Regions from separate parts of the Gilliamella sp. Nev5-1 genome, predicted to be linked through region 1. Evidence: riboswitches for the same ligand, from Rfam matches in the RefSeq annotation. Region 1 holds a riboswitch; the other holds the start of a gene.
The links. A riboswitch is a leader RNA that binds a small molecule or an ion and turns the genes downstream of it on or off. The one in region 1 is predicted to bind thiamine pyrophosphate.
Positions count from the first base shown of each region.

Region 1 (20,358 bases):
TCAATGAAAAGTTGCTGGGCTGACTATTTTGAAGATGAACAAGGAAAAAGAGGGACACTTACCTGTAGCACAAGTGAGGCAAAGGACTTGCATTAGTTGAAATATGGGATTTGTTGTTATATGTATTGTTATATGTAATAGCCGATAACTCAAACCCCACTAAAATTTTAAACCATAGTTTATTTTTTCAATACATTATTTTAATTTAAGTTTTAATGTAAATACCCCAAACTTAGTACACAACTCACGTAGAAAATCATGCTGCTTGTTTTAGTGTTTTATACTCAATCGGTGTCATGTTATTTAATGCCTCATGCGGTCTTTCGGTATTATAAATCGTTAACCATTCTTCGGTTATTCTCCTTGCTTGCGCTAAGTTGTTAAAAAGATATAAATCGAGTACTTCAGTACGATAGGTACGATTAAATCGTTCAATATAGCCATTTTGATAAGGGCTACCGGGCTGGATATAATCAATGGCTATATCATGGGATTTAGCCCAGTTTATAAAGGTTTTTCCTGTAAATTCTGGCCCATTATCGACCCGTATTTTTAATGGATAGCCATGATATTCAGCCAGTTTATCTAAGTAACGGGTAATTCTCCCTGCCGGTAAGCTTACTGCAATATCAATGCCTAGCGCCTCACGATTAAAGTCATCGATGACATTGAACGTCCTAAAGCGACGCTGATTACGACTACTGTCACTCATAAAATCCATTGACCAACATTCACCTTGTTTATTGGGTGCTGATAGCCTTTCTGGGTTTCGTGGAGGAATGCGCTGTTGACGCTTTACCCTGAGATTAAGCTTTAATTCACAATACACCCGATACACCCGTTTATGATTCCATTGATAGCCGAGCTTTTTGATACGATTAAAGCATTTAGGAAAGCCCCAGCGTAAATGCCGGTCTGTGATAGCATTCAACACCGAAATAATCACCGAATCATCCGGTAACTTAGGTTGATGATAGTAAGCACAACGGCTTAAGCCAACAATGGCACAACTCATAGCAATAGTAACTGAATGATTTTGTTGTAGTTGCTGTGCCCACGTTTTACGTGCCTTTGTGGGCACTAAAGCTTTTTTATGATTTCTTCCTGAAGCTGGGATTTTAAGCTCAGTTCGGCAAACATCTGTTTAAGCTTACGGTTTTCGGCCTCAAGCTCCTTTAAACGTTTAATATCAGAGGTTTCCATACCACCGTATTTATCACGCCATTTATAGAAAGTTGAATTTGCCATGCCATATTTACGGCACAGTTCTTTAACGGGAATACCCGCTTCAGCTTCTTTTAAAATAGCGACGATTTGATGTTCAGTCATTTTTTTCATAATTAAATCCTCTTTTACTTTTATCATAGAGAATTTTCTACTTTTGTGCTGTACTATTTTAGGGGATAGTTACATTAATGTTCTAATAATACTTTTCATAGAATTATATAAAACGTCTTAAATCAACTTAATGCTAATCATTTATTTATTACCATCATTGATAAAAATAATGTGTAGGCTCAATACGTTTGCCAATGGTTAAATTAATTGCCCCCTTGCAAATGTTTTATGGCTTCTTCTAGATTGCTACATTGGGGAAATAATACTGCAATTTTGGTAAAGTGTGTGCAATCCGTATCGTGGATATTTTTAGTTTGAGTTTTGTATGATAGTGATGAGTCTTATTTTATGGTATAGAGCTTTTTTGGCGATATCTCCGTTATGCTATCTTGCTAAAAACTTACTCCAAAACAGAAATAATAAAAAACTCGTTTAATTTAGATAACATGGTGAAAATAGCTTAATGACTTATAAATAATTATAATTGTTTTTATTTAAGATATTAGCATGATTTTTTGAAATCTTAGAATACTTTTATCTTTTTATTAATAGGTAATTGTTAGAAGGATAGATAATATGAAAAGGAAAATATTGAGTGTTACTCTAGCTATTATGGCTTGGTTTGGTGCAGTTTTTTTTGTTAATGCCTATCAAATTGATTGCCCACAAAACATCAAGGCTAAAGAAGAAGTTGAAAACAGGCCTAATGGGTGGGAGGTTTCTGATGATATAAATAGTTTAACTGTATCGTTTAGTAGCATGATTGTTTATCACGGTAAGCCTTCTAGAAAGGTCAGTTTAAAACCAGCAAAAGGATGGGTTGAAGGTAAGAAACATGAGTTAATATGGGAAGTCGATTTTAAAGCAGATGTTGAACCTTATTATGTTAGTTGCTCTTATAATGGAAGTAGAATTGAGCTAATAAAAAGAATTGATTTATCAATGAAAAGTTGTTGGGCTGATTATTTTGAAGATGGACAAGGAAAAAAAGGAACACTTACCTGTAGCACAAGTGAAGCAAAAGATTTGCATTAGTTGAAATATGGGATTTGTTGTTATATGTAATAGCTGACAACTTAAATCCCATTTAGACTATTTATTGTGCGATCACCACCAGCGGTAAAAATGGTGTGTTGGACCAATTCCGTTACCAATATTTAAATTATCAGCATGGCTAATGGCTCCTTGCAAATAATTTTTAGCCTGCATTACGGCTTCTGCTAAATTATATTTGGGTAACAATGCGGTAATTGCTGCAGATAGTGTGCAACCTGTGCCGTGAGTATTTTTAGTTTGAATTCGTGGAGAAGTTATTCTTATTACATTATCTTGGGTTATCAAATAATCAGGGCTTTGACTACCTGACAAATGCCCGCCTTTCATTAAAACCGCCTTGCAACCCAATTTGAGTAATTCATCCCCTTGCTTTTGCATATCATCTTCGTTTTTGGCCTCACCACAATCAAGTAGTACTGCTGCTTCAGGAATATTAGGGGTAACAATGGTTGCTAAGGGTAATAATAACTCACGAATAGCAGTTATGGCATCAGATTTGAGCAGGGGATGTCCTCCTTTAGCTATCATTACAGTATCTAAGACGATAGCAGGAATAGCATTTGTGCTAAGAAGATGGTGAACTGCTATGACTATCTCTTTATTCATTAGCATTCCCATTTTTACACTATTAATTTGAATATCTTGATATAGCGTATTGAATTGAGCTGCAACAAATTCAGGGGTAATGGCTAATACCGCATCAACCCCTTGTGTGCTTTGTGCTGTTAATGCAGTGATAACTGACATACCATAAGCACCGAGTGCCGAAAAAGTTTTTAAATCGGCTTGAATTCCTGCGCCACCGCTGGGATCTGAACCAGCAATGGTTAATGCAATTGTTGTCATAATTGTATGCCCTATTTAGCCTTCTTGATTTGCGTAATGAGTGATAACGTCGCTTGCTCAATATCTTGTTTACCACAAATAGCTGAAACCACAGCAACGCCGTCGATGCCTGTTTGAATAACGTTAGCCACATTACTTTCATCAATACCGCCAATGGCTACAGCAGGACATTGCTTCAGTTCTATTAGTTCGACTAATTGTTCGGTTCCCAGTGCTACTGCTGCATCTTTTTTCGTTGCGGTTGGAAAGATAGGACCAATACCAATATAATCGACCTTATGCCATGGAACGCTATCAAGTTGACGTCGATTAGCGATCGAAAACCCTAACCATTTATCTCTACCAATTAATTGACGAGTAACATCAACAGGAAGATCACTTTGTCCAATATGTACACCATCGGCGTCAACCGCTAAAGCAATATCGACATGATCATTAATAAACAGTGGTACGGGTGTTTCATTCAGCGCTTCTTTCAATGCTAATGCGGCATAATACCAATCTTTACCGCTAAACTTATGTTCAGATCTTAACTGTACTGCAGTTGCCCCATTAGAAACAGCAATTTTTGTGGTATTTACCATGCCACTAATACCACCACATAATAATGGATCAAGGACTAAATAAAGAGTTAAATCTAATTGCTTTTTCATCTTGTTCCTTATTGATGCAATGAATTAAACAGAGATAGTTGATCTAGTAGTGATACCGCAAAGGTACCTAATCCTTGCTGTTTATTGGCAAGTTGACCTGCTTTTTTCATCATAAAACAAGCTGAGGCGGTAGCTGATAAAGGATCTGATGAATTGGCAATAAAAGCAGCTACCATAGCAGATAGTGCACAGCCTGTTCCTGTTACTTTTGTTAAAGCAATATCGCCACCAGTGATGCTATATAAGATGTTGCCATTAGTGATATAATCAATATCCCCCGTCATTGCAACAATCGTTTGATATTTTTGTGCAAGTGCTTTGGCTGCATGTACAGCAGATGTCGTTGAGTTTTGACCATCAGGTCCTTTCGATGATCCATTTTCACCATTTAGTACTAATATTTCTGATGCATTACCGCGTATGACTGTTGGCTTTAATGATAGTAATTGACATACAATTTCAGTTCGATAATTAAGCGCCCCCCCCACAGCGACAGGATCAAGCACCCATGGAGTTTGTGTTTGCAAAGCTTGGATTGTTGCTAACAACATACTTTTGGCTGTGCTACTGTGAATGGTGCCAATATTAATCAATAAACTATCCGCAATGGTGATAAATGACTCCACCTCTTGCTTGGCAATAACCATTGCTGGTGATGCACCAATAGCGAGTAACACATTTGCGGTAAAATTTTGCACCACATCATTTGTAATACAATGCACTAATGGGTTTTGTTGTTTTACATGATAGATAAAAGGAGTTGCTTGTACTAATTGAAATGGTTTGTTTTCTAACATATTTATTCCCTGTTATTTTAGAACTAAAATATTGGGAAGAATTTGCCAAATTAAAGCTAAGATGGCTTAGACTTCCCTACGCTGGCATAACCCAGATCAGGTTCAACGGGTAAAATCTCAGTTTTTTGTCAAAACAAAAAACACCCCGAGTCAAAATTTGTTCATCCATTATGAACTGACTATCAGTTTTTAACAAACTATTGTAATAACTTTTCAATATCTGTTATTGCCTTTCTGTCTGGCAAAAAGATGATTAGATGATCATTATCTTCTATCATCAAATCAGTATTAATAATAATCACATCTTCACCACGAACAACAGCTCCAATTGTTGCACCTGAAGGCAGTTTTAAGCCATTAATATTTTTGCCCACCAGTTTTGATGTATCATTATTGCCTTTGGCAACCACTTCGATAATTTCAGATTCGCCTTGCCTTAGCGAAACGACTTTAACCATACCAGTTTGTCTTACATGACTTAATAGTTCTGAAATGGTGGCATGTTGTGGCGATATTGCGATATCAATCACACTATCATTAATCAATTCAAGGTAGGCTTGGCGTTGAATTAGTACGATCACTTTTTTTGCGCCCATTCTTTTGGCAAGCATAGATGACATGATATTGGATTCATCGTCACCTGTGACTGCAATAAAAAGATCGGTAAGCTCAACTTGCTCTTGTGAAAGTAATTCTTGATCAGATGACTCACCATGCAACACTGTGGTATTAACCAGTTGCTCGGCAATGAGTTCGGCTCGCTCAGCATTGCGTTCAATTAACTTGACTTGGTAATCATTTTCCAAACGCTTTGCTAAAGCGACAGCAACACTACCACCACCACTAATAATGATTCGCTTATAAGGTTTTTCTAATCGTTGTAGTTCGCTGGTTACAGCTTTGATATTAACTGGTGGCGTAATAAAATACACCATATCTCCCGCTTCAACCAAGGTTGAGCCAAGCGGACGAATAAAGCGGTTTTTACGATAAATAGCAACCACTCGCGCTTCAACATGAGGTAAATGTTCTTTGAGCTCGGATAATTCACTGCCAACTAAAGCACCGCCATAATAAGCCGTTACCGCCACTAGACACACTCGGTTATCATAAAAAGAAGCAAATTGCAATGAGCCAGGGTATTGAACTAATTGACTTATATGATTGGTGATAAGATTTTCTGGGGCAATGATATGATCGATATTAATACAGTCTTTATTGAAAAAAGGATAATTTTCATCATTATATTCAGGCGCTCTAATGCGAGCCACTTTTTGTGGAATACTAAATAAGACATGACCAATTTGGCAGGCCATCATATTGACTTCATCAGAGTTAGTTACAGCAACAAGCATATCGGCCGATTCAGCGCCAGCACTTTCTAATACCTGAGGATAGGATGATTTTCCACAAATTACCTGTAAATCAAAACGCTCTTGTAGCGATTGCAATCTATCATGATCTTCATCCACCACAGTAATATCGTTTTGTTTTTCGGTAACAAGATATTCCGCAAGTGCACTACCTGTTTGTCCTGCACCAAGAATAATAATCTTCATAACTAGCCTATATATTTAGATGGCTTTAACCATTATCCATTTACTTAGTATATTAAAGCCATTGCATATCATTCATTTTTTAGTCGCAATCTGTTATTGATTTTGCAATTATACAAACCCGATTGCATCATAGACTTTTTTCAACGTTGGCTCGGCTTTTGAACGTGCTTTTTCAGCTCCATCTTGCATGATTGAAAATAGATAATGTTCATCGTCACGATACTCATGATATTTAGCTTGCAAGGTAGTTAACATATCAATGACTTGCGTTGCAACTTCTGTTTTGAGGTGACCATACATTTTACCTTCAAACTCTTTTTCAAGCTCGGCAATAGGCTTACCTGTCACACCAGTTAAAATATCAAGTAGATTTGAAACACCAACTTTATTTTTAACATCATAGCGTACTACTGGTGGCTCATCAGAATCAGTCATTGCACGTTTGATTTTCTTCTCAATATCTTTTGGATTTTCGAGTAAACCAATCACATTATTACGGTTTTCATCTGATTTGGACATTTTCTTAGTCGGCTCTTGCAATGACATAACGCGCGCACCAACCCTGGCAATGAACGGCTCGGGAACAGTAAAAATATCACCATAAAGCGCATTAAAACGCATAGCAATATCACGCGATAATTCAAGATGCTGTTTTTGATCATCACCAACAGGAACTAAGTTTGCTTGATAGAGTAAAATATCAGCAGCCATAAGTACAGGATAATCAAATAGCCCTGCATTGATATTCTCTGAATGGCGTGATGACTTATCTTTAAATTGCGTCATACGGCTAAGCTCACCAAAATAGGTGTAGCAATTTAAAGCCCAGCCTAACTCTGCATGTGCAGGCACATGCGATTGTACAAAAATAGTGCTTTTTTGCGGATCAATACCACAAGCTAAATAAAGGGCTAGTGTATCTAATGTGGCTTTACGTAATTTGTTTGGATCTTGACGTACGGTAATTGCATGCTGATTAACAATACAATAAACGCAATCATATTCGTTTTGCAAAGACACCCAATTTTTTAAAGCACCTAAGTAGTTGCCAAGTGTTAGTTCCCCTGATGGCTGAGCGCCACTAAATACAATCGGTTTACTCATAATTTCTTCCTAATTTATACTCATTATTTTTTTGCATCAGCTTTTGGCTGAGGTAGAATTGTTAATATATCTTTAAAATCGTCAAATAAAAAATCGGGATTACTAGTAGCAATTGAAACGCCATAGTTATAGCCATAGCTTAAGGCAACAGTTGGGCAGTTAGCATTTTGCGCAGCAGTGATATCGTTTTTCGAATCACCAACAAAAAGTAACTGATCGCTAAACAATCCAAATTTCGCCATTACTTGATACAAAGGAGCTGGGTGTGGTTTTAATTTGATCACATCGCCACCGCCAAGTACTAGCGAAAAGAACTCTTTTATGCCTAGTGACGCTAGTAATGCAGGTAAAAATTGGGCTGGCTTATTGGTCACTAATGCAAGTGGATAATGATTATCATAAAGCACTTTTAAAGTTTCTTTAACATTCGGAAACAGCCTAGTTTCGACATCAATAACTTTATCATAATGTTGGTTAAATAATATCTTGGCTTTGGCAAATTGTTCTTTTGATGGCTCAATAGTAATGGCTTTAAAAACGCGTTCTAGCATGATATCAATGCCATTACCAACGAAATTTTTGATCTGCTCATTGCTGATCGTTGGTAAATTCAACTCTGCCAACATATTTTGTGTAGCCAGTGCCAGTCCCGGCACACTATCAACCAATGTACCATCTAAATCAAATGCGATTGCTTGAATATCTTTTAGTTTATTCATGTATCACTCCTGCTAACTCTTTACGCATGGCATCAATGACGGTTTTATAATCAGGCTGGCTAAATATGGCGGAGCCAGCAACAAACATATCTGCACCTGCTTTAGCTATTTCAGCAATATTTTCTACTTTTACCCCACCGTCAATTTCTAAACGAATATTTAATCCTGATGCAATTATACGTTGTTTAACTTGGTGTAATTTTTTCAAGGTTGCGGGAATAAAAGATTGCCCCCCAAAGCCAGGATTAACGCTCATCAACAAAATAATATCAATTTTGTCCATGACATAATCTAAATAATCCAGCGGAGTGGCTGGATTTAATACAATACCTGCCGTGCAACCATGATCTTTAATTAATTGTAATGAGCGATCTAAATGAATCGTCGCTTCTGGATGAATAGAGATATTAGTAGCACCAGCTTTAGCAAATGAGGCTATTAGCTCTTCAACAGGGGATACCATCAAATGCACATCAATAGGTACGCTAATGCCATAATCTCGCAGTGCTTTACAAAACATCGCCCCCATTGTTAGATTAGGTACAAAATGGTTATCCATAACATCAAAATGGATAACATCGGCTCCGGCGTCAATGACCTTTTGCGCATCTTCACCAAGGCGCGCAAAATCAGCTGACAATATTGATGGAGCAATAATAAATTTTTTCATAACCTACCTCATGATAACCCATTTTATATTCAAGCCTGATTATGACTTTTTATAGAGAGCTAAAATCTCATCAATTTTTTTACGACCCTCACCTGCACAGCTAATTGAACGACGCATTTCTGCGCGATAAAGCTCGCTTGCTTTGCTATAAAGAGTCATTGTGTAATCAGTATAATGATTAGATACTAGCACGGGTATATTCTTTTTATATGCTATAGTTTCAGCCAATTTCGACAAGTTTTTATGTTCTTCAAATCCAAAAATATTTGAATAATAAGCTGTAAACCCTACTGATTGATTTGGGGGTATGTAGGGCGGATCACAATAAATAACCGAATTTCTTTCTGCCTTCTTCATGACCTCATGATAAGGTGCGCAAATAAATTTCGCTTTTTGTGCTTTTTCTGCAAAAAAATAAAGTTCTTTTTCAGGAAAATAAATGGTTTTATAACGCCCAAATGGCACATTAAATAATCCACTATTGTTATAACGACATAGGCCGTTATAACAATGTCGGTTTAAATAAACAAATAATAATGATCTAAAATATCGATCTTTACTATGATTAAATACATCTCTAAGCTGATAAAACGCATCAGGTTGATTATTTTGAGTAGTAAAAAGCAATCTGAGATCACGAATAAATTGATCTGGAGTTGATTGTAACAAGGTATATAGTGAAATTAAGTCTTGATTGATATCCGCTAAAATATAGTTTTCGTAGTTTGTATTTAAAAACACAGAACCAGCTCCGACAAAAGGCTCAATCAATAGATCGCCTTCTGGAAGATACCGTTTGATTGTGTCCACAAGCTCATACTTTCCTCCAGCCCATTTTAAAAAGGCTCGTTGCTTCTTCAACGGATACTCCTATTTGTCGTTGATTGGATAAATAAACGATATTACTTATTATTTTTCTATTTTTTCTTTATTAACAACCGCACCCGATTTAACCCATGGTTTATCTTTTAAGAGTGCTGATGGTAAAGATTTAATAGCTTTACGTGCTTCATTAGCTGATGAATAATCACCTTTTACTAAAATAAACCACGTTCCTGAACTATATTCAGTTTTATATATATGGTAATTAGTTATATTGTTTTGTTTAATAAATTTTTTCAACCCCTCAACTGATTTGGATGCACTTAGCTGAATAACATAATGATCATTACTTATTTTAATTTTTTTTCCTAAATCAGCTTTTTCTTCTTTACGATTAACTGTTTTCTTATCATGATCATTATTATTTTTCTTAGTATTAGTTGATTGTGAAATATTTATATTATTAGAAATACTAGCGTTAGTTCTTCTATTTTGTGTTGTAATAGTATTAGAGTGTCCCTTAACCTCAGAATTTAGATTATCTATTGAGCTTAAACTATCATCTGTATTATCAGAACTTTCAGTTTGAGATCCATTAACAACTGCGCCACTTTGCCCATTTGAAATCAAACTGTTAGTTTCTTCTGTTGTCGTAACATCATTAACGGTAGGTGATGTTAATGCTGTTACTTCATTTTTGCGAGAAGAGTAAAAAATAATCAAGCCAAGCAATAATAGAAAAATAATGGCTACCGAACCGAAGATAACTAATTTTTTCTTTGGAAAATTTTGAAGAAGGTTTAGCAACTTTAATGAAGGCGTAGAGTCCTTACTCGGTTGCTCTAAAATATAACGGTCATCTTTATCTACACGCATACTTACTCCTTAACCTATAAAAAGGTTTATTACTTCATTAATAGCTATTACATCCAAAATAAGTTGCTTAAATCTGTTCTATTTTATCAATAATATAACTGGCAACACCTTTGGCACTTTGTTCATCAGTTTTAATGGTAATATCGGCAATTTCTTTGTAAAGAGGTTCACGTTCACCTGCAAGTTCTTCATAAAGCTCACGAGGTGTGTTACCACCTTGCAGTAATGGACGGCGTTTATCTTTTTGTGTTCTTGCCATTTGCTTTTCAATGGTTGTTTCAAGATAAACAACAATTCCACGTGCTGACAATCGGTTGCGTGTCTCTTTTGATAAGACAGAACCACCACCAGTTGCCAGAACTACGCCTTGTTTTTCAGTCAATTCGTTAATGACTTTTTCTTCTCTGGCACGGAATCCCTCTTCTCCTTCTAGGTCAAAAATCCATGCAATATCGGCTCCAGTACGTTTCTCAATCTCTTGATCTGAGTCAAAAAAATCCATGCCTAACTGTTGCGCAATTTGTCGGCCTATTGTGCTTTTTCCTGCCCCCATAGGGCCAATTAGAAAGATATTTCGCTTTTCTGCCATTGTAGTTTCATCATCTATTAATTTTGGTTAAAATATACAACACAACATCAATTTTAGTTGATTAAAAATCATACAAAATTCAATTGTGTAACTTTTCCTTTGATCTCCGTCTAACGACAAAAATTTAGGTCGGTAATTATCTCAATAGATAGCACCTTTTGGCAATAGGTATTTATTAATAGTTTTAGCTAATACCAGCTTGATGCAAATCATGAATATTTAAAGCACCGACTAATTCACCCTCATTGTTAACGACTGGTGCAGCGGTAATATTGTGATCATTAAAGGATTTTAATGCTTCAACCGCTTTCCAATTATCAGGGATAAGGTATCCTGGGCTGGTCATAACATCCAAAATACTATCTTGTAATGTACCATTTTTCAATAATAACCGACGTAAATCGCCATCGGTAAATACTCCAATTATTTTATTATTATTCTGACAGATTGCAACTAAACCTACACCTGTTCGACTTAATTCTAGCATAGCATCAAGAACCGTTGCTGTTTGTGGAACTTTAGGTATTCGATCGCCTGTTCGCATCACATCTCTGACATGATTAAGTAATTTAGCACCTAAACTACCTGCTGGGTGGGAGCGAGCAAAATCTTCTTCTCTAAAGCCTCGAGCTCGCATTACAGCAATCGCTAGCGCATCACCCATCAATAATGTGTTGGTTGAACTTGATGTTGGCGCTAATCCCATTGGGCATGCTTCTTTTTCTATCGAGATATTTAAAATAGCTTGAGCTGATTTAGCCAATGGCGAATCAACTCCGCCCGTAATTGCAATTACGGGTACATTCATTGTAGCGAGGATCGGCAGAATAATATTAAATTCTTTTGCCCGTCCGGAATAAGAAATTAAAATAGCCACATCATTGGCTGTTACCATGCCTAAATCGCCATGCAATGCTTCCGAAGGATGCATAAAAAAAGCGGGGCTGCCCGTGCTTGCTAACGATGCAGCAATTTTTTTCCCAATATGTCCTGATTTTCCAATACCTGAAACAACAACCTTACCTTTGGTGGTTAAGATAAGTTGGCATGCATTAATAAAATCTTTGCCAAGCCGATTAGGTAACTTTTCCGCTTCTTGTAACTCTAGTTCAAGAACTTCTCGACCATATTGTAATAATTTATCCATTTTCAATTAGCCTGTCGAATAAAAAAATCAGTGTCCAGTGAATGTATAATCGGTAAATAAAAGTAATCGATTATAAAAGCTAAACTATTATCAGTTTAACAATTAACGATCGAATATTCAAAAAAAGAAAGTCTTTTTATCAAAACTTTTCAGGTAAACAGGTGCTTGAAAGTAAATATGAGTTCACAACATTAGAGTAACTTAAAGTCCGAAAGCAACTTTTACGCCTAATGTAGTTAAAATGGTACCTAATAATTTATCGAAAATAGTTTGAATTTTAAAATAACGCCGTTGTATTGTTTGATTTTGAAAAACAAACACCACAAAAGGCCACCAAAAAAAGGCTTCAATCCAAATGATAAATGCAATGATAAGTTTACCAATCGTTGATGATTCAGCATCAAGCATTTGCGTAAAAATTGCTAGAAAAAATAACGTTGCTTTAGGGTTAAGTAAATTACATAAAAAACCTTGCGTAAAAGCCAATTTTGTTGAAATTAGCTGCTTAATTGGTTGTTTGCCAACTAAGCAAGTGGTCGCATTAGAGGCAAATAATGCTTTAAAGCCAAGCCATATAAGGAAAGCGGCACTGGCATAGCATAGCGTGTTATAGAGCAATGGAATGGTGCCAATCAACACCGCAAGACCAGCAACGCAATAGCTCATATGAATCAAAATAGCAGTGATCACATCTAAACAAGTAAATAATGCTGTTTTTCGGCGATAATTTAAACTGTTTTTAACACTAAAAAGAAATCAGGTCCAGACGGAATCATCCCCAAAAAACAGGTCGAGCCAACTAAAAGCAATGTATCCAACTCCATTTTCGGTACCTATTTAAATACCTGTGCTGAATTATTGATCGTTGCGATATTGGCTTTATTTTTTTCAATAAACTGTTTTTTATCAAAATTAGGGGCAGATAAATAGTCAGTTAGAAATTTGCCATTACTTGCAACTTGTGCCCCATTTAAAATTAAACGAGGCAAATCAATTTGGTAAATGGTTTGATCGGGTGTTTTTTGTAGATCTTGTATACTTGCGTTAGTTAATAGATAAAGCTTGCGCTCTTTTTGTGAAAGGCGATTAATGGTTGGCGTGCCAGATCCCATCATTAAATGATCTGGGAAAATATAAAATACAGTGTTTTCTAATACCCCTTCATCTTTTAATTGTTGAATAAATAACCCTAAATTATGATCTAATGAAGCAGCAACAAAAGACATATTATCTGGTTTGGGTGAAATAATTGATTTCATTCTTTCGTCATCAAAACCATTTGGAGCATGAGTTGAAACGGTTGATACAAATAAGGCAAATGGTTGGTTATTTTGACGCATTTGCGTAATCTGTTTTTGCGCAACATCAAAAATATCTTTGTCATATAATCCAAATGGTGCTGTTGGGTATTGCCCAACGTAATTTTTTTCCGAAATGACTTGCATACCCAAAAGCTCAGCAGTATGCCCAATACCAGCAAAATCAGGACTAGGCATCACATAACGGGTTTGATACCCAGCTTGTTTTAGCACATCACCCAAACTAACTAAGTTTGTTTGGTTTGCACGCATTAATGGGGATGTTGTGTAACCGCCAATTAAAAATGGCATGCCGGTCATATAAGTATACATGGAAGCAGTCGTCCAAGTGCTTCCAGTGCTCATTGGCATATTGGCAAAAAAAGTATAATCTTGGCAAAGATGTCGTAAATTAGGTGTAATATCTTCAAAGTCGAGAAAACCTTGTTCAAACGATTCTAATGATAACACAATAATATTTTTACCTTGTTGGCTAACAAGCTGGTTTTTATTGATGTAATTAGTCATATTGAGTGATTGCAATGCTTGCTCAAATGGTTCGCGCGGAGCACTAGTAACCTGATATATTTCATATAACCGGCTTAATGGTCCATTGTGGTAACTAATTGAAAATATAGCGATAACAGCGAGTAATATGCGAGGCAATAATCGGTATTTTCCTTTACACCAATTAGCGAGTTTTAATAGTAAAAAAATGAAAGAAAAAAAGACTACAATGACCAGAACGGCTTGCAATTTAAAAATAAATAGCCCTTCTATAATATCATTTATATTTAAATTCACATAAAACTGATAATCAATAAATCCACCACTAAAGTAGATAGAAGTTAGCTCCATTACAATAAAAATCGTTAATAAAGTTACGTTTAAAAATTGCCATTTTTTCTTTTTAAAGAGCGAGGCAAAAACAATTGTGATAATAAAAAGAGGTAAAACAATGAATGTCGATAATGGCATAAGATTTGTTACTCAATTTCTCAAAAATCAATTTTGCTAAAGTATATACTCAATACATAAAAAAATAAAAATATCGCTTAATGCTGTTTAATTTATCACATTATCTTCATAGCCTAACTTGAAAAGTGCTAATGGCAAAAGCAGACTTTTCATATATCAAATGATAATTATTAGCATTTGATGTTGATAATTGAAACCGTTAGCAATAAGATATCGCCAATAATGTCAAATAATTAGGTATTACTATGTCGTGTTATGTACGAAAATTAGCTTTAATTCTATTATCATCGTTGATTCCTTTCGCGTTATGTTATGCCGATATTTCATTACCTAAGCCACAAATAAAAGATGGAATGAGCTTATTTGAAAGCTTAAAAAAACGTGCTTCAACATCTGGTGGCGGGTTTCCTACTGGTAAGATTTCTGATGAGGAACTTTCACAAGTGCTTTGGGCAGCAAGTGGGTTGAACCGAGGTAAAACAGGATGGACAGTACCAATGGTTAAAGGTAAGCCACCTTATGTACGAATTTATATTGCTGGTGAAAAAGGCACTTTTTTATATGAGTGGGAAGGTCATTATTTAAGAGAAATTAATAATAAAGATATTCGCGCCGACATTGGTTTGCAAAATTTTACTAAGCGAGCCGCCTATTCATTAATTTTTGTGTCAGATGCTAATGTATTGGCTGATATAAATCCCGAAGAAAGTACTCACTTTAATTATACTGCTGTTGGCGCAATGAGTCAGAATGCTTATTTAGCTGCGGCAGCATTGAAATTAAATGCTCGTTATATTCATTCCATCAAGTCAGATGCCATAATTCAAGTGTAAATACCCCAAACTTAGTACACAACTCACGTAGAAAATTAAGCTGCTTGTTTTAGTGTTTTGTATTCAATCGGTGTCATGTTATTTAATGCCTCATGCGGTCTTTCGGTATTATAAATCGTTAACCATTCTTCGGTTATTCTCCTTGCTTGAGCTAAGTTGTTAAAAAGATATAAATCGAGTACCTCAGTGCGATAGGTACGATTAAATCGTTCAATATAGCCATTTTGATATGGGCTACCGGGCTGGATATAATCAATGGTTATATCATGTGATTTAGCCCAGTTTATAAAGGTTTTTCCTGTAAATTCTGGCCCATTATCGACCCGTATTTTTAATGGATAACCATGATATTCGGCCAGTTTATCTAAGTAACGGGTAATCCTTCCTGCCAGTAAGCTTACTGCAATATCAATACCTAACGCCTTACGATTAAAGTCATCGATAACATTGAATGTCCTAAAGCGACGTTGATTACAGCGACTATCACTCATAAAATCCATTGACCAACATTCACCTTGTTTATTGGGGGCTAATAACCTTTCCGGGCATCGTGGAGGAATGCGTTTTTTACGCTTTACCCTGAGATTAAGCTTTAATTCACAATACACCCGATATACCCGTTTATGATTCCATTGATAGCCGAGCTTTCTGATACGATTAAAACATTTAGGAAAGCCCCAGCGTAAATGCCGGTCTGTGATAGCATTCAACACCGAAACAATCACCGAATCATCCTGTAACTTAGCTTGATAATAGTAAGCACAACGGCTTAAACCAACAATGGCACAACTCATAGCAATAGTAACTGAATGATTTTGTTGTAGTTGCTGTGCCCACGTTTTACGTGCCCCTGTTGGCACTAAAGCTTTTTTATGATATCTTCCTGAAGCTGAGATTTTAAGCTCAGTTCGGCAAACATCTGCTTAAGCTTGCGGTTTTCCGCTTCTAGCTCTTTTAAGCGTTTAATATCCGATGTTTCCATTCCGCCGTATTTTTCTCGCCATTTATAGAAAGTTGAATTACCCATGCCATATTTACGGCACAGTTCTTTAACGGGAATACCCGCTTCAGCTTCTTTCAAAATAGCGACGATTTGATGTTCAGTCATTTTTTTCATAATTGAATCTCTTTTACTTTTATCATAGAGAATTTTCTACTTTTTTGCTGTACTATTTTAGGGGATAGTTACAAGAACACCACGCTGAAAGATTGGATATTAAGTAATACAAGCCATGGTACGCTTGAAAAATTAAGCGATAAATTGTGGTTATAGCAGGTTCCCGAGAATGAACTTGATAATATCAATTATTTTCTTGGACAATTGGGATTATTAATATCATGGAAATTAACCACGCCAGAGCCAGAAAAACCTAGACGCAGGCTACCTTAAAATAGAATAATTGACGACAAATAAACAACCGTGCTTATATCAAATCCTTGCATTAAAACAGCAAGGATTGCCCTTTTTACTCTATCATTTTACACCACTTAAAAAATCAAATAAAATCAATACTTTTTCTGAACAATTATTATAAAAAACACAATAACTTTTTAGTCTACCCAAAGGCTGTTTTTGCTATATCAGCAGGACTACACTATAATCGTTACCGCTATGAACTTATTTGCCGACCAATCACTTTTCAATCCAATAAATCAATCATTACGACAAGGCATAACCCACCTTGGCTGAGTTTGATAAAGTGATATCAGTTACCTCCGATTTGATAGGGTTTATCAGGATTAAGCAGTCTATTTTATGTATGGGGCAGTGCATCATAAGATAACCTTGTCGCAAAAGGAGTAACGTTATTATTTACTATTATTTCGCTAAATAAAAACTTTAATAAAATCAATGGTTTTTCTGAATAATTTTTATCATATTCGATTTGCCGTTCTTTCTGCTACATCATAGCACTTTTTCCTTATATCATACATCAAGTTTAGCGCAACTAAACGTGCACCTAACACCCAAATAGTTAGCTATTTTCAGCTAATGAGAGAGGAACTTTAGATAAGGTATACTCCACCACCTGTTGTTGGAAATGGTGTTAAATGCTGTAGCATAATAGGTTCCTCTATGATTTTTATTTATATCATAGAGGTAGTATTTGTCGGTTTTGGGGATGAAAATCAAGTTCAACCTTATTGTATTGAAACGATATTTTGACATGAAATAAAATAAATCTTTTAGCAACTACCTTGTAGTATTTCTAATAGATTTTCAGCGGTTTTAATCGTTTTAATGCGATCGAGTGTATCTTCAGCAATTACAGCTTTTGTTAACTGTCGTAAAATATCGAGATGTTCATTAGCTTTCGCTGCGATGCCAATAACAACATAAGCTATGTTATCATCTTGATCCCAGAGTACCCCTTTTGGATAGTAAATTATTTTTAAGCCTGTTTTGATGACACTATCACGCTTATCAGTCGTTCCATGAGGAATGGCAATACCATTACCTAAAAATGTAGAGATTTGGGTATCTCGATCAAACATGGCTTGTGTATAATCATCTTTTACTAGACCTGCTTTTATCATCGCTTCTGATACTGATTGAATGGCATCTTGTTTAGAATAACACCCGCTTATAATTCTAATATCATCGATAGTAAGTTTTAAATCGCTCATTTATTGTCCTTGTGGTTTTGATATACCGAAAAATTATCGGTATATCAATTAGTTGATTATATCGTATTGTTAATTTTTAATTGTTAATTGTCTATTTTGGTGAATTCGAATTAAGCCTAATAATATGGCTCCGACAAGCGCGCCAGTAAAAATACAAGCTACCCATAGAAAAGGCTTATTTACCAATGGAAGTACAAGAAAACCACCATGTGGTGCGGGAACTTGAATGTGGCTTAAAAAAGTCAATACCGATGCGATGGCGGACGATAACATCATGACAGGAATGACTCGTAATGGATCTTTAGCCGCAAAAGGAATCGCACCTTCAGTGATATGTGTAGCACCTAAAATATAGTTTACAATTCCAGCTGCACGCTCTTCCTCAGTAAATGCTTTTCCACGAAATATCGTTGTTGAGAAAGCAATGACAAAAGGTGGCACAATACATGCGGCTGAAACTCCAGCCATAAAGTAAAAATTACCTTCGCCTAGTAGCATAGTCCCTGTTACATAGGCGGCTTTATTTACTGGACCTCCAAAGTCAAAAGAACACATAGCACCAATGACTATGCCAAGTAAAACAGGATTAGCTGATTGTAATGATTCAAGAAATGATTTCATTGCATGGTTAACTGCTGCAATTGGGTCACCTAATAAGAACATGCCTGCACCAATCACAAAAACACCAATTAACGGCATGATAAAAATAGATTTTAGCCCTTCAAATGAACGAGGAAGTCTATCTAACCATTTTTTGACATATAGCATTAAGTAGCCTGCTGCAAAGCCTGCAATAATGCCACCTAAGAACCCTGCACCTGTAATATTGGCAATTAACCCGCCAACAAAACCTGCCACTAACCCTGGCCTACCTCCAATTGAGTAAGCAATAAAACCCGTAAAGATGGGTACCATAATACCAAATGCTTGCCCGCCTATTTTCATCAACAATGCGGCAAATTGATTATATTGTGCATTTGTCTCATCGGCCGAGTAAATCCCCCATAAAAATGAGAGTGCGATTAATACACCACCTGCGACAACAAAAGGCAGCATATTAGATACACCGCTCATTAGGTGTTTGTAAATTTGTCGACCAATTGACTCTTTTGTCACGGATTGTTGATTTGAGGGTACCGATTTTTGTGTATTATTGGTAGCTCCGTTACGTAATGGCACATTGCCTGAAATTATTTGTTCAATAAGCATTACAGCCTTATGAATACCATCTTTTACAGGAACCTCAATAACAGGCATGCCATTAAAACGATCGGGATTGACATCTTTATCAGCGGCGATAATAACACCGATAGCGTTCGCTATATCCTCATCTGTAATGGCATTATCTATCCCACCTGCACCATTGGTTTCTACTTTAATTTCAACGCCTATTTTTTTAGCTGCGGATTTCAAAGCTTCTTCTGCCATATAAGTATGAGCGATACCGGTTGGGCAACCTGTTATAGCTAATATTTTTTTCATAATTATTCCCTCATTTTATTTGGGTAATTTCAATTTGATTCATATAAATACAGATCTTATCTAGCAAACCTAATCCATCTGATTCAGCAACATTCGCCCCCGTTGCCGATGCTTTTTTCATTGATCTTTCAATATTTTCCCTATCAGGCAACCATTCACTAAGAAAGGCTGCTAGTGACGCATCTCCAGCACAAGCGGAGCTGATTAATTTGATCTTTACAGCATTGCAAAACCAAATGTGTGTTCCATTCGAAAAATAGAGCCCTCTAGCCCCCATAGTTAATAAAATATTTTGTGCACCTTGTGCGTGAATATTTTCTAGTGCGGTAATAATTTGCGATGTCGTTTGGGTTTCAAAACCAAAAATTTCTTTGATTTCATCATCATTGGGTTTAATTAATAAAGGTTTATAAGCGAGTAAATCACTTAATATTGGATGGCTAATATCGAGGATGACTTGAATATTTTTGACTTTACATAGAGTTAAAATAGATAGGTAATATTCGGGTTCAATGTTATTTGGTAGGCTACCGCTAATAACTAAATAACAGTTACTGCTTAGTGATTTTATTAATCCTAGCAATTCTTGTTTTTTATTATCAGGAACAAAAGGGCCTTTACCCACCAATTTATATTCATTTTGCCCATCATTAATAAAAACATTGATACGTGTTATATCATCAATAAAACAAGGCTTTGTTTCAATCTGCATTTTTGTCAATTCATCAACGATATATTTTCCAGAAAATCCGCCAAAAAAACCTAATGCACAAGTCGGTTTTAGAAATTTGTGCAGGACAATTGAAACATTGACCGCTTTACCATTTGGGCTATATTGAGTATGCGATGTGCGGTTGACATAATTAGGATTAAGTCCTTGGCAACGAATATTCATATCAATTGCGGTATTAAGTGTTAATGTATAGATCATCTTCCTAATTCCTCTATAACTTACCAGCACAA
Region 1 is NZ_LZHO01000042.1:4,973-25,330, forward strand. It holds gene A9G41_RS06275 (STY0301 family protein) at 1-96, shown strand, start outside; one part of gene A9G41_RS06280 (IS3 family transposase) at 257-1,086, opposite strand; one part of gene A9G41_RS06280 (IS3 family transposase) at 1,086-1,338, opposite strand; gene A9G41_RS06290 (STY0301 family protein) at 1,915-2,373, shown strand; gene thiD (bifunctional hydroxymethylpyrimidine kinase/phosphomethylpyrimidine kinase) at 2,446-3,240, opposite strand; gene thiE (thiamine phosphate synthase) at 3,252-3,893, opposite strand; gene thiM (hydroxyethylthiazole kinase) at 3,902-4,690, opposite strand; TPP riboswitch at 4,747-4,848, opposite strand; gene trkA (Trk system potassium transporter TrkA) at 4,888-6,249, opposite strand; gene trpS (tryptophan--tRNA ligase) at 6,358-7,353, opposite strand; gene A9G41_RS06320 (phosphoglycolate phosphatase) at 7,377-8,072, opposite strand; gene rpe (ribulose-phosphate 3-epimerase) at 8,065-8,742, opposite strand; gene A9G41_RS06330 (Dam family site-specific DNA-(adenine-N6)-methyltransferase) at 8,782-9,603, opposite strand; gene A9G41_RS06335 (SPOR domain-containing protein) at 9,652-10,440, opposite strand; gene aroK (shikimate kinase AroK) at 10,508-11,029, opposite strand; gene gutQ (arabinose-5-phosphate isomerase GutQ) at 11,214-12,176, opposite strand; partial or broken gene A9G41_RS06350 (LysE family transporter) at 12,378-13,000, opposite strand; gene A9G41_RS06355 (LTA synthase family protein) at 13,010-14,452, opposite strand; gene A9G41_RS06360 (nitroreductase family protein) at 14,698-15,285, shown strand; partial or broken gene A9G41_RS06365 (IS3 family transposase) at 15,321-16,402, opposite strand; gene A9G41_RS06375 (PTS sugar transporter subunit IIA) at 17,473-17,913, opposite strand; gene A9G41_RS06380 (PTS fructose transporter subunit IIC) at 17,983-19,395, opposite strand; gene A9G41_RS06385 (1-phosphofructokinase family hexose kinase) at 19,406-20,326, opposite strand; gene A9G41_RS06390 (tagatose bisphosphate family class II aldolase) at 20,340-20,358, opposite strand, start outside.

Region 2 (12,643 bases), on a different contig from region 1:
TCTGCTATGTCTTAATTTAGTATATGTTTTAATTTAATATATTTTTTAATTTAATAGATGAAGTTCTTATCCGTTCTATTTTTTGTAAAAAAGTGATCGATATCACATTAACCCACATTCAAATTTACTATAAAAATAAAAGCGCAATATAATAAGGCGCATTAGAGGTTTCTGTTTTAAATAGAGGAAAGTGATCATGCAATACACTAAACTGGGTAATAGTGATTTAACTGTCTCGCAGATTTGTTTAGGTTGTATGGGATTTGGCGATCCTACAGCAGGTATTCACAACTGGACACTAAATGAATCAGAAAGCAGCAAAATTATTGGATATGCTCTTGAGCAAGGTATTAATTTTTTCGATACCGCAATCGCTTATCAAAATGGCTCAAGCGAAAGATATGTTGGCAAAGCATTACGCGATATGAGCCAGCGTGATGAAGTGGTCATAGCAACAAAATTTTTACCACGTACAGCTGAGCAAATTGCTAATGGCATAACTGGGCAACAAGCTATCAACCAATCACTCAACCAAAGCCTAAAAAATTTGGGGGTGGATTACGTCGATCTTTATATTTATCACTATTGGGATTACAACACACCTATAGTAGAAGTCCTTGAAACCCTTCATCAAAATATTCTGGCAGGCAAAATCCGTGCAATTGGCATTTCGAACTGTTATGCATGGCAACTGGCAAAAGCAAACACCATAGCAAAATATGAAGGCTTAACACCGTTTGTTTCAATTCAAAGCCACTATAACTTAATTATGCGTGAAGATGAGCGAGAATTATTTGGATTATGCCAAGAAGATAATATTGCTATGACGCCTTATAGCGCACTTGCCAGCGGTCGCCTTGCTCGTCCATATAACACCCAAACTGTACGCGCCAATGCGGATAACTATGCGAAGAAGAAATACGACAAAACCGCCGAGCAAGACCACGTGATCATCGATCGAGTTGCAGAAATTGCTGAACGCCACCAAGTATCCATGACGGAAGTTTCATTGGCATGGCTATTAACTAAAGTTACTGCTCCTGTTGTGGGTGCAACAAAAACCAAACAAATTCAAGAAGCCGTCAAAGCAACCCAATTACAATTAAGCAATGACGAACTAAACTACTTAGAAGAATGCTATAAACCTCACGCATTGGTTGGCATCATGGCAGATAACAAACCACCAATAAAACAAGCTAATTAACTTAGATATAAAATTGTTATCGAAAATAATAAGAATTAGTACCTATTTACCGCCAATTTTTATAACAGCGTAGCGCCGTTTTGACTATGTTAAATGGCTTATTTTGAATGATTTTGTATGCAAAATCTTGCATTTTCATAATGGTAAATAATTTTTGAGAAATCAAACGGCTCACCAGATGAGGTATAAAATATTTCTTCAACGCAAAGAGCAGGATCCCCCGCTTGTAACCCAAGATATTTTGCTATGTTTGCATCAATTTTGATGATTTGAAAATATTTATCAGAAAAACCAATATTGATATTGTAATTTTCTTGAATGTAGCTAAAAATTGAACGTTCAACAATGTCTGTATTTAAATAACAAATAAGCTTTTTGCGATAATAGGACTGTTCTAAGCAATATAATTTATCATCAACATAACGTAATCTTTTTACAAAATAAACATCTTCACAATCATCACATTGTAGGTTTTCTTTCACTCTTGCACTGGGTTTGATAATGTCAACATTAAACACTTTAGATGAACCATATACATCATCTAAATCAACAGTAAAGCCATGGCTTTGTAAAAAACTGAGGTAGCCTCTTTTTTTGCGCTCACGAACAAAAATACCGCTACCTTGCACTTGATAAATAACGCCTTGTCGTTCCAGACAATTGAGCGCTTTAATAATTGTGCTACGACTCACCTGATACTGATTAATCAACCCTTCAATATTAGCAAGTTGAGTACCTTTAGCTAATTGTTGCTGATAGATCGTCTGTTTAATTTTTTTGGCAACATCTTGATATTTAATCATTGATATATCTTTTTATTGAATAAGCAATTTAACTATTATTTTATACAGGTTAGGTTAACTTTTAAATTAAATGATGTAAAAAGTCGATCTAGATCACAAACAATATAATTGTTAATTAACAATTTTGAAATTGCCTATAAAATAATCTTACTGAATTGCTTTTAAGGAGTTTATGGATGTCATCAAAAATTAGAGATTATAACAAGCTAGCTGTTGATATTTTAAATGAGTTAGGTGGTGAGAAAAATATTGTTACCGTTTCTCGCTGTGCAACACGCCTTCGCCTTGTTACCCAACATACACCAGATCACGCAAAAGAAAACATTGCTAAATTACCAGGCGTGATTACCGTTGTTGAAAAAGGCGGTCAAATCCAAGTGGTTATTGGTACGCATGTTGATAAAGTCTATAACGCTTTTACTCAACTCGTTAATACTGATAACAAAATTGAAGTAGAAAATGATAGCAACATATTAAATCGCATCATTGCAACAATGTCGGCTGTATTTGCCCCGTTTGTCTATATTTTAGCCGCATCAGGAATTTTGCAAGGTATCTTGATTTTACTTAAATTGGTCTGCCCTGAGCTAGAAAAGACTGGAACTTTTGAGGTGTTCAATTTCATCTCTTGGGCGCCTTTTGTCTTTTTGCCAATTTTTATTGCCATTACCGCTTCACAGCATTTCCGTTGTAACTTATATATCGCCGTTGCTTGCTGTGCAGCACTGCTATCGCCGACATGGACTGAGTTTGCAAAACTAATAAGCGAGGGGCAAGAAATTGATCTATTTGGCATTGCACTATCGAAAACCACTTATGCCTCAACCGTTTTACCACCACTCTTTTTAGTTTGGTTACTCTCTTATTTAGAGCGCTTCTTAGAACCTCGCCTGCACAGTATTATAAAACCGGTGCTATTACCATTATTTAGTCTTGTTATTATGGTACCTTTAACATTACTTATTGTTGGTCCATTAACTGCCAATGGTGCACAATATATTGCTGATGGTTATAACTGGTTTGTTAATTTAGCTCCATCGTTTGCTGGTGGAATTATTGGTGCAGTTTGGCAAGTGTTTGTTATTTTTGGCGTGCACTGGGGGATCACACCGGTTATCGTTGAAAACTTTAAACAATATGGTCAAGACTCTTTCCAAGCATTTCAAACCATCGCCGTTATTGGTCAAGTCGGGGCAGCATTTGGTTTTTATTTAAAAACAAAAACTCAAGAGATGAAAGGCATTTCATTATCCGCTTTTATTACTGGCTTATTTGGGATAACCGAACCGGCTATTTATGGCGTTAACTTACGTTTTAAAAAGCCATTTATTTATGGCTGTATTTCGGCTGCTTGTGGTGGTATTGTGGCTGGTTTCTTTTCTCCTCACTACTTTGCTTATGCTGGTTTGCCTGGCCCTTTAACTATCGTCAATGCAATTAGCCCAAACAGCCCTAGCTCATTTATTGGTGTTGCAGTTGGGTCACTTATTGCTTTGGTGGGACCTGTCGTTTTAATTCAAATCTTTGGTACTGGTGAAACGAAACAAGATGAGTCTGTTATTGAAAATGATACGCCTAAAGTCTTGCTTGACGAGCTGGATATCACAAGCCCAATGACAGGACATGCTTTACCCCTAAGTGAAGTACCTGATCCTGCTTTTTCACAAAAATTAATGGGCGAAGGGATTGCGATTGAACCGACTGATAATCACGTCTATGCGCCTTTTGATGCCGAGGTAACTGCGGTATTTGAAAATTCTAAACATGCCATTGGTTTAACATTAGATAACGGCGTTGAGTTACTAATTCATGTGGGGATTGATACGGTTAATTTGACCAATAACGAGTTTGCATATCACGTTGAATTACACCAAAAAGTAAAAAAAGGTGATTTACTCATCAGCTTCAATCCTGAGGCAATTAAGCAAGCTGGCTACCCGTTAATCACCCCAATTATTATTGTTAATACCGATCAATACCAATTCATTTCATTAACGGATAAAACAGAAGTAACAGTTGATGATATCATATTTAAAATTAAGCAATAACAAGGAATCAAAAATGACTAAAAAACCATTTTTATGGGGCGGCGCTTTAGCCGCTCACCAATTTGAAGGTGGCTGGAACGAAGGCGGTAAAGGACCCAGCGTGGTTGATGTTATGACCGCTGGTGCTCATGGCGTTGCAAGACAAATCACCCAAGATATTGAACCCGATAAGTTTTACCCAAACCATACGGCCATTGATTTTTATCATCATTATAAAGATGATATCAAACTCTTTGCTGAATTAGGTCTTAAATGTTTACGCACGTCAATTGCTTGGACACGCATTTTTCCAAAAGGTGATGAGCTTGAGCCAAACGAAGAAGGCCTGCGCTTTTATGATAATGTTTTTGATGAACTCATTGCTCATGGCATAGAGCCTGTTATCACGCTATCACATTTTGAAATGCCATTACATATAGCTCGCCATTATGGTGGTTTTAGAAACCGTAAAACAGTGGAATTTTTTGAACGTTTTGCCACTGCGTGTTTTGAGCGTTATAAAAATAAAGTCAAATACTGGATGACATTTAACGAAATTAATAATCAAATGGATACCAGTAATCCTATCTTCTTTTGGACGAATTCGGGCGTCCAAGTTAAACCGGGCGAAAATCCGCAAGAAGTTCTGTACCAAGTTGCTCACTATGAACTATTAGCCAGTGCCAAAGCGGTGATTGCTGGTAAAAAAATCAATCCAGATTTTCAAATTGGTTGTATGGTGTCACATGTGCCAATTTATCCATATTCTTGTAACCCTGAAGATATGATGGCATCAGAAATCGCTATGCATCAACGCTTCTTCTTCCCTGATGTTCACGTTCGTGGCTATTACCCTGCATATGCATTAAAAGAATTCGAACGTGAAGGCTATAAACTTGATATTACACAAGAAGATCTTGCTTATTTAAAACAAGGTACAGTTGATTACATTGGTTTTAGTTACTACATGTCAACGGTTGTAAAAGCAGATGCCAAAAATGACAATCGCGATAACATTGTTAACGGAGCGCTACCTAATGCGGTTGAAAATCCTTATATTAAAAGCAGTGACTGGGGTTGGCCTATTGATCCTGAAGGATTACGTTATACCTTAAACCGTTTATATGATCGTTATCAGTTACCATTATTTATTGTCGAAAATGGATTTGGTGCCATTGATGAGCTAGAAAATGGTAACCAAGTGCATGACAAACCACGCATTGAATACCTAGGTGCTCATATCAAAGCGATGCAAACCGCCATGGATTATGATGGTGTTGATGTGATGGGCTATACCGCTTGGGGGATTATTGATGTGGTGTCATTTACCACTGGTGAAATGAAAAAACGCTATGGTGTAATTTATGTTGACCGTGATAATGAAGGCAACGGTAGCATGAAGCGTTATAAAAAAGATTCTTTTGAATGGTATAAAAAAGTTATTAGCACCAATGGTGCAAGTTTAAAGTGATAATTATCCATTAATTGATAAATGATTATGAGGATGAATACAGGCTTTGCCTGCATCCTCTTTTTTTATAAGAAAAAAGCTTAAAATGGAAAAATGAGCTGTTTTTCAACTTGTGGATCGATTAACGTGACATGAAAACCAATTAACCGAACGCCACGCCCGTTACGACGTTCTAACCAAACTTTATGGGCTTGTTTAATTAAATCGGCCTTATCTAGTTTTGACCATACATGCTCTTGAGTGGTAAGTTGAAAATCATCGAACTTAAATTTGACACCCTGCCGAGCGATCGATAAATCAGAACGCACTTTACTTAATCGTTTTTCAAGCTCTTCAAATAATGAATCAAACTGTAATAAACACGCTTCCCAATGATGAATATCATCAACTAAAGTGCGCTCGACACCAACCGATTTGCGTTGCCTGTCATTACATACTTCTCTCTCATCAATACCTTGGCATCGTTCATACAAGACTCGCCCAAATTTGCCAAAATGGTTAAATAATTTAGTCACATCATAATTGACTATATCTTGACAGGTAAATAATCCCAAATCAGCTAATTTTTTTTCAGTCACTTTTCCCACACCAGGAATTTTTTTTAAAGGGAGCTGTTCAATAAAGCCATCAACTTCATCAGGTGTTATCACATATTGACCATTAGGTTTATTCATGTCAGAAGCGATTTTGGCAAGAAACTTCAGTGGAGCAACACCAGCCGATGCGGTTAACTCAAGTTCCTTAAAAATAGCTTGGCGGATATCTTGCGCAATCAAAGTTGCCGAGCCGTGACATAGTTTACAATCAGTCACATCAAGATAAGCTTCGTCAAGTGATAGCGCCTCAATCGCTTGGGTATACCGCTTAAATATTTGGTGGATCTGGTTTGATACTTCTTTATATACCGCATGCCTACCGGGTATAATTTTAAGATTGGGGCACAGTTTTATAGCTTGTGCCATTGACATTGCACTGTGCACACCATATTGGCGTGCTAAATAATTGGCAGTAGCCACCACACCGCGCTTACGAGGATCGCCCCCCACCGCAATAGGCACATTACGATAACGGGGATTATCTCTCATTTCAACAGCGGCATAAAAACAATCCATATCAACATGAATAATTTTTCGCATAAACGGTATTACGGCAAATAAAATATAACTGTATAAATATACAATATCACACCTTAAGTGGCAGTGTAAACACCGACGATAGCTACTTTTCTAATTTATCAAAATCAATTAACCCTTTTTTATCATAAGGATCACCAACCCAACGGATCGATTCATGGAAAATTTCCGATTAACTAAAATTTTTTCAGTAACATATAAGCTATCACTTAATCCAGTAAAAACTAATCATGTGTGAATTACGTTTTATGTGCTAAATTTTCGATTGACATAGTTTGATAATGGTTTGTATACGTTGATATTCACGCTAGCAATAACCAAAGCAGAAAACACAGTTCAAGTCAGTGTTTTCTCGTTTCTTACTAATATATTCTGGGATAGTATTTGATAAACATCTTCGTCGTGATCATAAATAAAAATATATAGCGGTAAAGCACAAACAAATAAGTGAAAAATAAGCTATCAGAGCTAAGTACTAACCAACTAAACTTATGGCATGTATGTCCATTTTGCATAAATAATTAATTAATGTTGTTAATAATTAAGGTAATTTAATCTAAATAGATTAATTAAACCTTAAGCGTTGACCAACAAAATAGAGATAGTGCAATTTATAAACATCTAATTAATAAATTTGTAATTAATCAATTAATCGTAATTTTTTAACTCAATAAAATCACAATTCACTTAATATTGAATAATAAAATAGGCAGGTAAAAGTGTTATTTCCAAGCTTCAACCCTTTTTAAGAATAATTAAAACCCAACATTTTTGCAATTTCGTTATGTTTAGATTGTGCAAGCTGTGTTGGTAAATCGTTAAAAACAATGTTGCCATTATCAACCACCAAACAACGTGAAAAATAATTAAGTGAATCATCAAGATAGTGTGATACCATCATTAAAGTTAAATTGAAATCATCACAAATTTGATCGACTAACGCCAACATTTCAAAACGCAGAGCTTGATCGAGCGCTGAAAATGGTTCATCTAACAATAAAACAGGGCGATGCTGAATTAAACAACGCGCTAATGCCACACGTTGCCGTTGCCCGCCTGAAAGCTGATTAGGATAACGATTGTTAAAACCTGCTAAACTAACCTTAACTAGTATATCTTCTATTGTTTGCCGTTCAGATGCATTCAGTTTTAAACAAGGTTTTATACCTAAACCAATATTTTGCTCAACGGTTAAATGGTTAAATAAATTGTTACGTTGAAATAAAATCGAAACGGGGCGTTTGCCTGGCAAGGTGCGAGTCATATTTTGATGATTAAGTAAAATTTGCCCCGAGTTTGGTAAAACAAATCCAGCAATCAAATTTAACAAGGTACTTTTACCAGCACCACTGCGTCCAATAATGACGACTTTTTCTTTTGCTGCAATTTTGAGATTAAAATGCATTCTAAAATTATCGTAATGATAATTAATTTGATTTAGTTCGATCATAATCCATCACAACCAATAAACTAAAAGATAATATTAACAATAATGCGGCCGTTACGGCACTTTCTTTATAATGATAACTTGATATTTGTTCATACAAATAATACGGTAATGTGGTCACTGATTTCCCACCAAATAAAGCAATAATACCAAAATCACCCAATGATAATATTGCAGACAGAGCAAAACTCTGGATAATTAATCTTTTTAGTGCTTTATATTCAATCAAATAAAAGTGAAAAAAGCCATTAATATTAAGTGATTGACTTAATTGCCAATAGCGCGATACAACATCAAACATAGGTACAGCAAGATTTTTCAATATAAAAGGCAATGCCATTAAACCATTACATAGCATAATTAAAAGGCAAACAACGATAAAACTATGCGCAAAGGGAAATAATAATAAAAATAGACCTGATGAAAATACCATGCTTGGAATAATTAAAATTAGCGATCCAACTAACATTAATTGGTTGCTCCACTGTATTTTGTGATTAATTAACAAACGGCTATTAGTATAAAGTAATAACAATGCTAGCAACATGGCAATAGTAGCTGAGCCAAAAGCAATTAATAATGAAAACATAACTGCCTGTTGAAAAGACGCAGTTAAAAATGACCATTGAAAAAAATATCCCCCTCCAATGAGTAGGGTCATAATCGGTAGCAAAATAAATAACCCACCAGTAACAATAATAATCATACATAAAAAGGCTAAATGATTTGAAACAGGCAAACGGTAACTTTGCCTAACATAGCATGTATTAGGTTTTTGATGGTGGTTATTATTATGAGTAAATTTTTGCATCAAGCAAATAAAACAAACACAACAAATAAACTGTAAACAAGCTAAAAGCACAGCCTGAGCTAAATCTAAGTCACGAATAGATTGATAAATGGCGACTTCAAATGTTGTATATTTTGGTCCACCTCCTAGCGCTAATACGATCGCAAAGCTAGAAAAACACAGCATAAAAATAAGCGCAGCCATCGGGAACAGTTGCCGACGCAGTAATGGCCACTCAATCAATTTAAAGTAAGTAAAACTTGAAAAGTTTAATTGTGCAGCTAGCTGTTTGTGTTCAACTGGTGCACTATTTAACGTTCGATAGAATAGACAGCAAGCATACGGAAAATTTAAAAATACATGTGCAAGTAAAATGCCTGTTAACCCATAAATCGATGTCATAAAAGGCACCCCAAAATAACCGAAAACAGTCGCTAATAAGCCCTGTTTACCATAAACCGACAACAACCCAGTGACTACAACAAGTGTCGGTAAAATAAAGGTAATTGGCATAATGCGCAATAATAATCTTTTACCTAAAAAATCAATCATCGACAAAGCTTTAGCCATGATAATTGCCAATAATACAGATAATAAAGTCGATAATGTTGCTTGAAATAAAGTTATCCAAATAACATGTAATAAATACTCATCAAAATAGACGACTAAATTATTAAATTTAATCGCAGTCAAACAAAGCGCAAAGAGTGCTGCGCCTAATATCATTAAGATCAGGCTAGCAGCGCTAATTCCTGGGAGTAATATTCTTAACTTCGACATTAGGTAAAATAAAACTACTTGCTAATGGCAGACTGCCATTCTCGTACCCACGTTTTTTGATTATGTTCAACTTGCTTTGCATCAAACTCAAGCGCTTTATTTATAGGCTTAACTTGCTTAAAAGCTTCAGGTAACGATGTATTAATAATAGGGTACATGGTATTTTTCTCAGCAAATTGACGTTGCACATCGGGGGTCAATAAATATTGCAAAAAAGCCCGTGCTAATTCGGGTTGCTGACTATATTTAGTAATACCAGCAACTTCAACTTGACGATAATGCCCTTCATCAAAAATAGCCGCAGCATAACGATAATCATTATCATTCATAATATGAGCAACAGGTGAAGTGCTATAGCTAAGCACAAAATCAGCTTCACCCTTTAAAAATAGCCCATAAGCTTCACTCCAGCCCTTAGTTACTGTCACGGTGTTTTTAGCTATTTTTTGCCATGCTGATGAGGCATCATCACCATAAATATTCTTTATCCAAAATAATAAACCTAACCCCGGAGTGCTGGTTCTAGGATCTTGATAGATAATCTTCCAGTTGGCTTTATTATCAACTAATTCATGCATAGAGCGTGGTGGATTGCTGATTTTTTGTTGATTATAAATAAAAGCAAAATAGCCAAAATCATAAGGCACAAAATCATCATCCCACCAGTTGGTATTTAAATTATCGGGTTTATTGATTTGGTGAGGAATAACAATATTGGCTTGTTTAGCCTGTTCTAAAAGATTATTGTCTAATCCCAAAACAACATCGGCATTGGTCTTATCGCCCTCAAGACGCATTCGATTTAAAATCGATACGCCATCGCCTAATGTAACAATCTCAACTTCGCAACCACACTGCGCTTCAAATCCCTTTTCAATTTCCCGCCCTGGCCCCCACTCAGAAATAAAAGAGTTGTAGCTATACACAATCAAGGTAGGTTTTATGTTGGTAGCATTTGCAATATTTGCCATAAAAAGTGCAGATAATACCAAAGATAATAACAATTTTTTACAAAACATTTTGCCTCCAAAATAGCAAATAAAAGACAAAAGGTTTGAGTAGGTATAATAACTCAAATCCCTCCGCTGGCATGATCCAGTTCAGGTTCGACGGGTTATGCTAATCTAACGCTAACATTCTCAGCCCCACTGGGCACCCCGTTGAGAACATTGACTAGTGTAGTGTTTAGGATTATGTTTGTAAACAACCAAGCAAATAAAGCATTGTGAGCGAAACAACAAGAAATTAAAATAACCATTGATTTTATTGTTTTTTTTATGATTTTGTTTTAAAACCAAAAAGACACTTACTACGCTGAATGCTCGAAAACGAATCGATATCAATTTTTCATCAGCTTATCCATAACGTAACAAGCTACGGTGGTGTTAACACTTTCTAACTCTGAATAAATAATAATAACCTTTGGCTTTTATAAAATGTGAATGCGCTATCAATAAAAAAACAGTCAGAAAAAGGATTGATTTTATTGATGTTTAAATAATACTTTTACGCCAGCATTAAAAACATATGCTGGCTGTACAAACGCACTTAACGTTAGCTCGCTTGGCGACTTAGACTAACTAACGTTGAGCATTATACGTTAACAGCTTTATCTTTGATTTATGTCAAGTTGCATATCCTTTTATACAAGAATTAAGAAGTCAGTATTAAGGGTGAACGCACATACCATAATTGATACTAGAAACAAAATTTGAATTTGGATTTTTTACTTTACCATAGCCCGAGTCTACGAAGAAATCGCTATCGCTAGTCCAGTAGCGGTCGTTCTTGAAGCCAGCATTACTAAGCAAAGACCCCCACTCGGTTATAAAGCCAGCATCAACATGACGTAATAACGTATTATAATCTAATGATTGGGGTAAGGCGCCATCTATTCCATTTCTACAAGGAAAATCTTCGCGAGGGTGGTTGGGACGACACTTCGCATTGGTCAGATCTTTTACTCTTGGTATACGATAATTTATCGCACTGCACCATGCAGTTTGCTCTGATTGGTTACCTTTTTTATCACCGCGATTGACAAACCAGTGCTTCAACACAAAACCATATTTTACAACCTCTTCATTATGTCTATTTATACCGACTAATTCAAATGTTTGTGGCAAACTTGGCTTAAAGACCGGGACAGGATTATTGGAATTTATCTGAGCATTATCGGCAAATGGACCGTTTAAAGTGACGCGTACAAATACTTTTGCTTCTAACTGTGGTTCACAGGGAATCACACTCACACTCGAACAAGCTTCATGAACCCAAGAATCATTCGCTGTTATTTTGGTTACAGTGGCAGTAATTCCTTCGTGTGTAATGGGTGTATTCCATATCAAATCATTGGCATCGCCACCTAGGACTAAATCAAAATACAACCCATTAGCCCCTGTGGTAGGAAAATTAGAGGCATATGATTGGGTGTTGTAAAATCCTTTATTGTAGACAAATCCTGGCGCGGTGGGTGTAGGACCGAACCCATCGGAATTATTAGTAAATGAATAAGGGGAAAGATGAGGGGAAGCAAACATGATAAAGGGGGCTGGTGGCAGCATGATTGCATCACTGCGATTATTATCACGAGGTAATGCATATAAATGCCATGAATATAGCAAAAATAGTAATAGCGACAACGCCTGTAACGGTTTTTTAGCAAGTTGTGATAATAATTTAAGAGATGACCCCGAAGGGATAAATGAACTAAAGCGACAAACTCGACCAACAGCGTTAATCGAACGATTTAAGACATAGGACTGCCAGCGCTGGTGTTTGGTGTTTGGTGTTTAAGATGATACGGCATTTTGTTTGACCTGTCAAGTAAATTTTTGTTTTGTTTCACTTTTTTATAATTAATTGCTCGCTTAGTGAGCTTGTTTTTTAATTGATGAAAGTATAACTGTTAAAAAAAATCTTGGCTAGTGTTTTAGGTATTTTTTGATCTAAAAGATTATCACCAAATCCCAAAACAACATCAGCATT
Region 2 is NZ_LZHO01000028.1:1,687-14,329, reverse strand. It holds gene A9G41_RS04335 (aldo/keto reductase) at 197-1,204, shown strand; gene A9G41_RS04330 (GntR family transcriptional regulator) at 1,303-2,007, opposite strand; gene A9G41_RS04325 (glucose PTS transporter subunit IIA) at 2,184-4,055, shown strand; gene A9G41_RS04320 (6-phospho-beta-glucosidase) at 4,069-5,505, shown strand; gene dinB (DNA polymerase IV) at 5,586-6,641, opposite strand; gene thiQ (thiamine ABC transporter ATP-binding protein ThiQ) at 7,384-8,088, opposite strand; gene thiP (thiamine/thiamine pyrophosphate ABC transporter permease) at 8,066-9,655, opposite strand; gene thiB (thiamine ABC transporter substrate binding subunit) at 9,670-10,674, opposite strand; TPP riboswitch at 10,715-10,825, opposite strand; gene A9G41_RS04295 (hypothetical protein) at 11,323-12,195, opposite strand; gene A9G41_RS04290 (hypothetical protein) at 12,194-12,415, shown strand.
Region 2: it holds a riboswitch for thiamine pyrophosphate, as region 1 does, so the genes downstream of both, thiB (thiamine ABC transporter substrate binding subunit) here and thiM (hydroxyethylthiazole kinase) in region 1, are expected to answer to the same signal.